Regions from separate parts of the Neobacillus sp. S1227 genome, predicted to be linked through region 2. Evidence: riboswitches for the same ligand, from Rfam matches in the RefSeq annotation. Region 2 holds a riboswitch; the other holds the start of a gene.
What was found. A riboswitch is a leader RNA that binds a small molecule or an ion and turns the genes downstream of it on or off. The one in region 2 is predicted to bind S-adenosylmethionine.
Positions count from the first base shown of each region.

Region 1: it holds a riboswitch for S-adenosylmethionine, as region 2 does, so the genes downstream of both, ACZ5AE_RS15910 (LLM class flavin-dependent oxidoreductase) here and metK (methionine adenosyltransferase) in region 2, are expected to answer to the same signal.

Region 1 covers NZ_AP038276.1:3,167,011-3,171,445, reverse strand. Annotated here, with positions in the region: gene purD (phosphoribosylamine--glycine ligase) at 1-747, shown strand, start outside; gene ACZ5AE_RS15920 (hypothetical protein) at 794-943, shown strand; gene ACZ5AE_RS15915 (AAA family ATPase) at 950-1,132, opposite strand; SAM riboswitch class I at 1,733-1,836, shown strand; gene ACZ5AE_RS15910 (LLM class flavin-dependent oxidoreductase) at 1,945-2,994, shown strand; gene ACZ5AE_RS15905 (ATP-grasp domain-containing protein) at 3,010-3,966, shown strand.
Region 2 covers NZ_AP038276.1:4,657,230-4,661,664, forward strand. Annotated here, with positions in the region: gene asnB (asparagine synthase (glutamine-hydrolyzing)) at 1-831, opposite strand, end outside; gene metK (methionine adenosyltransferase) at 1,066-2,268, opposite strand; SAM riboswitch class I at 2,534-2,667, opposite strand; gene pckA (phosphoenolpyruvate carboxykinase (ATP)) at 2,928-4,435, shown strand, end outside.

The sequences.
Region 1 (4,435 bases), 1.5 Mb from region 2:
GTCACGTTTGGTTCGGCTGGAGCAAGAGTGGTTGTCGAGGAGTATCTGGAAGGAGAAGAAATGACCTTGCTCGCTTTTGTCAATGGGACGACTGTGAAGCCAATGGTTCCGGCACAAGATCATAAGCCTGTGTTTGATGGCGATGAGGGGCCTAACACAGGTGGAATGGGAACATACGCGCCATTACCTCAAATTGATTCATCCCTGGTTGAAAGGATTGTCCGAGAAATCGTCCTCCCAACAGTAAGAGGAATGGAAGCAGAAGGCTGCCCCTTTGAGGGGATTCTTTATACGGGATTGATGCTGACCAAGGAAGGGCCTAAGGTGATTGAATATAATGCACGCTTTGGTGATCCGGAAACACAGGTCGTTCTTCCTCTTTTAGAAACAGATTTACTTGATATCGTAATCGCAAGCATCTCCGGTGAATTAGAAAAAGTAGACGTGAAATGGAAAGACAAGTCGGCTGTTTGCGTAATTATGTCTTCTGCCGGCTACCCGGGCCCATACGAGAAAGGCTGTGTCATTCATGGATTGGATCAGGTTGCTGATCCGGCGATCGTTTTTCATGCTGGCACCTCTGAACAGGAGGGCAAAATCCTGACCAGCGGTGGACGTGTTCTTGGGATTACTGCAATAGGGGATACCTTGAAAGAAGCGAGGAATTTGGCATACCAGTCCGTAGAAAAGATCTCTTTTGAAGGAGCGCATTACCGGACCGATATTAGTTCCAAGGCTTTTTTATAAAATGCTTGAAGCATATATAAATAAGATGAAAGGCAGGAGTGAAAGTATGGATAAAAACAAAGGGAAAACACCAAATATTTCGGGTAGTTTTCAAGTAGTTGCAGATGACCGAAAAGATACTATTGAGGAATTGAAAAGAGACAATAAACTAGATGAAGAAACGGAATACTATGCACGAATTTTTATGGAAGATTAGGGGTTTTTAACTATAAACGGATATGTATAATAGAAAAGTAGAAAAGTTAGGGAGCTGGGTACCAAAGCTCCCTGAAATATTTGATTGTACATCGATCCACTGAATCCTTGAAAAATGACAGTCAAGGGCCTTCGCAAATGCTTTTACTTTCGTTGTTTTCCCCGTACCGGGCAAATCCTTAAGCAGCACATTCCTCTCTGTTAACAGGATGCAATGAGAAGAAGGAAAAATCACTTAAAATTTGTTGCCGGAAATGCAATTATTTTAAAGGATATTTACAAAAAATTCAGAATATAATATATAAAAGGATGTAAGAAGGGGTATACTTGAGACGAATAGCTGATTTATTGTGGGAAGGTTTTACTTTAAGACAGATTTTCCATAAAAAAATAGTTATACCGTATCTTCTGTTTTTAAGTTTTCTTATTTTATTTGAACTATATTTGATTATTTTTCTGTTTACATCGCTTCAAATAATTGCCCCAATTGGCTATAAGGCTACTTTATATTTTTATGGTATTGTATTATTTTTAATTTTCCTTTTTGGTTATTCACTCATGGTCTTTATTGAAACAGTTAAGGGAATTAGGAGAAAAAAAGGTTTGCTTATCTAACCAGCCAATAAAGAGGTTGGTTTTTTTGTTTTATCGCAGCTGTTATTGGTTGAAAGGTTCCACTTCCGTGTTTATAAGTTGTTTATTTCGGGTCTAGAAATATTTTATTGACAATTTTATGAATTTAAACTATTATCGCTATATAGTAAATTAAAAATTTTAAGTGTACATTTTCTTCTTATCAAGAGAGGTGGAGGGACTGGCCCTTTGAAGCCTCGGCAGCAGGTTCTTTTGAATACTGTGCCAATTCCATCAAGCGCATTGCTTGAAAGATGAGAAGAGGGTTTTGAAACTCTCTTCTTAGGAGGAGAGTTTTTTATATATACATAAATCATACTTAAACAATAGGAAAACTAGAGAATTAGAACAGTAGAGGAGAGAATTCAAATGAAATATGGTTTTTGGTTACCGATTTTTGGAGGCTGGTTGCGTAATGTGGAGAATGAACATATGCCGCCAACCTTTGATTATGCAAAGAAAGTCATACAATCAGCGGAAAAATGGGGATATTCGACTACCTTAATAGCTGAATTATATTTAAATGATATTAAAGGACCAGAGCATGATTCTCTTGAAGCCTGGTCCACCGCAGCGGCACTTGCTGCAGTGACGGAAAAAATTGAAATTATGACGGCGATTCGTCCTGGTTTTCATAATCCTGCCGTAGCGGCAAAAATGGCAGCGAATATTGATCAAATCAGTAATGGGCGTTTTACGCTTAACGTTGTTTCTGCTTGGTGGGCAGAAGAAGCACGTCAGTATGGCGGTATTTTTACGGAACATGATGAGCGTTATGCTCGTACCGAAGAGTTTATTGATGTCCTAAAAGGTTTATGGACAGAAGAGACCTTCGATTTTTCCGGCCAATTTTACGACTTAAAAGACACGAAGCTTGCTCCGAAACCTGTTCAACGACCAAACCCGATTCTTTATGCAGGCGGTGAAAGTGAAAAAGGCAAGCAGACCATTGCCGAAAAATGTGATGCTTATGTGATGCACGGTGGCACAGTGGAAGAGATTGATCGAAAAATAGCCGATATGAAGGCACGCCGCGAACAAACGGGCAAAGCGCCATTTAGTTCATTTGGCATGGCTGCATATGTTATTTGCCGTGATACAGAAGAGGAGGCTTTAGCTGAGCTTGAAAAAATCACGACTGTAAAGGATTCTAGCGGTTATGCGGGCTTTAAAGACTTCACTACAAAATCACACTTAGAGCAGCAAATCCAATTACAGGATTACTCTGTATCCAATCGAGGCCTAAGGCCGAACTTAGTAGGAACACCTGAGCAAATTGCCGATCGGATTTTACAATATGAAGAAGCTGGCTTAGACTTATTGTTGTTACAATTTTCACCTCAATTAGAGGAAATGGAACGCTTTGCCAAGCAGGTTATGCCATTAGTTGAACAAAAACGCAGTTTAATAACCAACTAGAGAGGGGTCTTAAAGATGAGCAAGGTATATGTGATACATGAAAATAGTGAGTGGACCATCCATTTAACAAAAAGGTTAGAGGAACTTGGTGTTCCTTATGAAGAATGGCATTTGGACGAAGGAACGTTAGATTTATCGACAGAACCGCCAGAAGGAATCTTCTATAGCCGAATGAGTGCTTCTTCTCATACTCGTGATCATCGTTTTGCAGCGGAATTTACCGGACAAGTATTGGCTTGGCTTGAAGAACATGGACGGACGGTGTTAAATGGAACGAGCGCTCTTAAGCTAGAGGTTAGCAAGGTTTTACAATATTTAGAGTTAAATAAGTATGGTGTGAAGACGCCAAAAACGATTGCAGCGGTTGGAAAACAAAGCATTCTTAAGGCTGCAGAGGCGTTTGCAGGTAAGTCTTTTATTACGAAGCATAACCGTGCCGGTAAAGGCTTAGGTGTTCAATTATTCCATAGTGTAGAAGCGTTAAAAGCTTATGTGGAAGGACCGACTTTCGAAGAACCGGTCGATGGCATCACCCTTATTCAAGAGTATATTCAATCACCTGAAAGCTACATCACTCGTTGTGAGTTTGTAGGAGGAAACTTTGTCTATGCCGTTAAGGTGGATACGTCGGAAGGTTTTGAACTTTGCCCAGCGGATGCCTGCCAAATTGGCGATTTATTCTGCCCGGTCGGAGAAGAAGTGGAAGAGAAGCCTAAGTTCCAAATCATTGAAGGTTTTGAGGACGAAATCCTAGAAAAATATAAGAAGGTTCTAGCTGGCAATAATATTCAGGTGGCTGGAATCGAGTTCATCAGAAATGCGGATGGTGAAATTTATACTTACGATATTAATACAAACACAAACTATAATTCTGATGCCGAAGCAAAAGCTGGAAAATATGGTATGCTCGAAGTTGCTTTATTCTTGAAGAAGACATTAGAAGAGAATGTCCGGGAAAACGTATTAAATTAATGTTGTAAAAAAGATTGCCAGTATAACTTATGCAATTGGTTATACTGGCAATTTTTGTTTATTAGGTTCAGTTATAACTGAAACGGAAATATTCCGTTTAAATTAGGAAATACTCTTATTTCCTTAAAAATAAAGGAAGTTTTTCCGTTTATTTGATTCAAATCTTTGGATTTTGTCTTATTTAGAGCGCATAATCGGAATTTCTTCGCTTATATTTGCTTGGTAAGCTTCCTCATTATACATTAGCCGGAAATTCTCCGCCTATGAATTCTCGTACCTATACGAAAATCTACAATGAATATTATGCGAGCCTATTATGAAAAATCGTTAGGGTCTTATAGTATGTGCTGTTTTTTTATGTGCCTTCTTAGAAAAAGGGAGTATAGTCCATATCAAAAATTATGATAAATGACTCTTGTTACAAATGCATGCGTATTATATTGTTAAAACAACTTCAACATGACCATTT
Region 2 (4,435 bases):
CTTTGCAATAGAGGCAATGATAGAAGAGTCAATCCCGCCTGACAAGAAGGAACCAACCGGAACATCACTGCGCATGTGTTTTTCTACTGAATCAAACAGAATATCTCGGATTTCCTTTACGAAATCATCTTCCGATTTAAGTACTGGATGAAAATGTGCTTTCCAGTAGCGGTTCATTTCCATCTTCGAGCCAATTTTTTTAGTGAAATAATGGCCTGGTTCAAGCTTTTTAATCCCTTCTGACAGGGTATCAGGCTCTGGAACGAACTGATAGGTTAAATAATGCTGCAAGGAATCATAATCCAGCACATCATTTTCAATAGCCAGCAAAATGCTTTTTTTCTCAGAGGCAAAGAAAGTTCTGTCACCATCCTCCATATAAAAGAATGGTTTAATGCCAAACGGATCTCGTGCCCCATAAAGTGTTTGTTCCTGCTTATCCCAGATTACAAAAGCGAACATCCCCCGTAAGCGCTCAACTGCTTTTTCCTTTAGATGGCTGTAGAGGGCAATGATAACTTCTGTATCCGAGCTTGTGGAAAAAGTTAGTCCTTCTTTGAGCAACTCTTCACGAAGCTCAACATAGTTATAAATTTCACCGTTAAAAATAATCCAGTATCTTTCGTTTTCATACGTTAGCGGCTGATGCCCGGATTCAATATCAATGATACTTAACCGGCGGAAACCAAATTGAATATGATCATCATAATAATAACCATCATCATCTGGTCCGCGATGGGTAATAATATCGTTCATATTTTTAAAAAGCTGCTTTTCTTCGTCACGATAATTTTGCGTTTTGTCATGTACACAACCGATAAAACCGCACATTATGTACCTCACCTACTCTATTTCAAAATATCCTTTTGTAAAAACATACTCTCTAATACTACCACTTTTTTTTCAAAAATGGCACTGTGAAACAAAAGGAAAATCATGTATCATCATTTTTCACTGCAATAGTCCTACTTAAACATTTTATTCCAGTTTTTAAAACACTGAACAAGAAAATTTACGATTTAAAGAAAAATGGGAGTTACACCTTAATGCAACTCCCACTCCATATTATTTTCCTTCCGCCTGCTCACGTAATGCATCTGCCTTATCAGTGCGTTCCCAAGGAAGATCAACATCCGTACGACCAAAATGTCCGTAAGCTGCTGTTTGCTTATAGATGGGACGGCGTAAATCCAGCATTTTAATGATTCCAGCAGGGCGCAGGTCGAAGTTTTTACTTACTAAATCAACCAAAACCTCTTCGCTGACTTTACCTGTGCCAAAAGTATCAATAGAAATCGATACCGGTCTTGCTACACCAATCGCATAAGCAAGCTGTACTTCACATTTTTCGGCTAAACCTGCTGCGACAATATTTTTTGCAACATACCGTGCAGCATAAGCAGCTGATCGGTCAACCTTTGTCGGGTCCTTACCGGAAAAAGCGCCGCCGCCGTGACGGGCATAGCCTCCGTAAGTATCTACGATAATTTTGCGGCCGGTCAGTCCTGCATCCCCCTGCGGTCCGCCGATTACGAAGCGGCCGGTTGGGTTAATAAAATATTTTGTATTTTCATCGATTAATTCTTTTGGAACAACAGGATTAATGACATGTTCCTTAACATTTCGCTGGATTTGCTCTAGTCCAATTTCCGGATGGTGTTGGGTGGAAATAACGATTGTATCAATCCGAACCGGTTTGTTGTTCTCATCGTATTCGACCGTTACTTGTGTTTTTCCGTCCGGACGAAGGTATGGAAGGATATCCTCTTTGCGAACCTCAGTCAACCGGCGGGAAAGCTTATGGGCTAAAGATATTGGAAGAGGCATCAGCTCTTTCGTTTCGTTACAGGCGAAGCCGAACATTAAGCCTTGGTCACCTGCACCAATTGCTTCAATTTCTTTATCTGACATTTGACCTTCACGGGCTTCAAGTGCTTGATTGACACCCATGGCAATGTCAGGAGACTGTTCATCAATAGAGGTTAACACGGCACATGTTTCCGAATCAAAACCATATTTCGCACGAACATAGCCTATTTCTTTGATCGTCTCACGAACAATTTTTGGGATATCTACATATGTAGTGGTAGTGATTTCGCCGGCAACAAGAACTAAGCCGGTCGTTACTGATGTTTCAGCAGCTACGCGGGCATTTGCATCCTTTGCTAGAATGGCGTCTAAAATTGAATCAGAAATCTGGTCGCAAATCTTATCAGGATGACCTTCAGTTACTGATTCAGAAGTGAACAAATGGCGTTTCGGTGACATCTGAATTCCTCCTATAATAATGAAATAATGAGGCTGCTTTTTTCAAAGGTTAACACCCTTTCAAAAATAACCTCCATTTTGATACGGAACTCATCCCTAATAGTATGAAATAAAAATCAGGTTTTTATGAAATACTACCGAAAAAACCCAAACGAAATTCTTTAGAAGATTAGTAAAGCGATTCAAACAGCACGTGCATTTGCCGAATACACAAAAAAACCTTTCCATGAGGAAAGGTTGAATGCAAACATTTGCGTGCCTTTCACTCTTATCGTTCAAGGACTAGCCTTGCATCAGGTTTAGCACCTTTGCCCGAAAAATGACTTAAAATAGGCATTTTCCTAGTTGCAGGTTGCTGGGTTTCATAGGGCCTGTCCCTCCACCAGCTCGGGATAAGAGAGTATCCGTTCAAGGTTAAATCATACCCCAGTTACTTTAAGAATGTCAATGTATTTTTTAGCAACATTAACCAAAAAATACAGTGGAGTATGATACAAAATATGCCTAAACTGTTTTTTTCATGACTTTTTAATCACCTTTAGAATAAGTTATAAAATACAGCATAATTTCATTAATTAGTATAGACTATTATTTTAAATGTGTTATACTATTCATTATTAAAATACCAAAATAAAAACAAAAAAAGGAAGGTTCATTAAATGAATTCTGTTCATATCCCAAATGAATTAAAGGAATTACTTAATGAAAGTAATGTCCAAGTCCAATTATCAGTGCCGCAGCTAGTTGAAAAAATCCTCTGCAGAAATGAAGGGACACTTACTTCCACCGGTGCGGTTCGTGTTTCAACAGGAAAATATACCGGGCGGTCACCAGGGGATAAATTCACTGTTTTAGAAGAGTCAACTAAAGATAAAATTGCGTGGGGTTCTTTAAATCAGCCAATCTCACAAGAGACTTTCGATAATCTTTATAATAAGGTATTAGAATACTTAAAACAGCAGGAAGAAGTTTTTGTATTTAAAGGCTTTGCTGGAGCTGATAAGAAATCACAACTTCCGATTCAAGTCATAAATGAATTTGCTTGGCATAATCTATTTGCCCACCAGTTGTTCATTCGGCCTTCGGAAGATGAACTTCTGACTCACAAAGCTGAATTTACAGTGATTTCAGCCCCTAATTTCAAAGCTGACCCTGCAGTCGACGGTACGAATTCTGAAACCTTCATTATTATATCATTTGAACGCCGCGTAGTTCTAATTGGAGGTACTGAATATGCGGGAGAAATGAAAAAATCGATTTTCTCAGTCATGAATTATTTACTGCCTGAAAACAATATTTTCTCCATGCACTGTTCAGCAAACGTTGGCGTTGAAGGAGATGTTGCCTTATTCTTTGGTTTATCAGGAACCGGAAAAACAACTCTTTCCGCTGACCCAAACCGACGTCTAATTGGTGATGATGAGCACGGCTGGTCATCTAACGGTGTCTTTAATATTGAAGGCGGCTGCTATGCAAAATGTATTAATCTTTCACGTGAAAAGGAACCGCAGATTTTTGATGCCATTCACTTTGGAACCGTTCTTGAAAATGTTGTAATCAACCAGGAATCAAGAATTCCGGATTACGATGATGGAACTTTAACAGAAAACACTCGGGCCGCATACCCAATGGAAGCAATTGATAATATTGTCCAGCCTAGCATTGCCGGCCACCCGAATACTATTGTGTTTTTAACTGCAGATGCATTTGGTGTTCTTCCGCCAATCTCGAAATTAACTAGGGAACAAGCAATGTACCATTTCTTAAGCGGATTTACATCAAAGCTTGCTGGCACAGAGCGAGGCATTACTTCACCGCAAGCAACCTTCTCAACCTGTTTCGGAGCACCATTCCTGCCGCTGCCGGCTACACGCTATGCCGAAATGCTAGGGGAAAAGATCCTTGAACATAATGTTAATGTGTTCTTGGTTAATACAGGCTGGACTGGCGGTGAATACGGCGTCGGTAAACGTATGAAACTTTCATATACAAGAGCAATGGTGCAGGCAGCCCTTGAAGGCGAACTAAATCACGTAGAAACCGTTAAGGATACATTCTTTGGCCTAAATATCCCGCTCCATATTGCGGGAGTCCCTGATGAAGTGCTTCAGCCAATTAAAACATGGGCGGATCCTAAGGCCTATGAAATGAAGGCAAAAGAATTAGC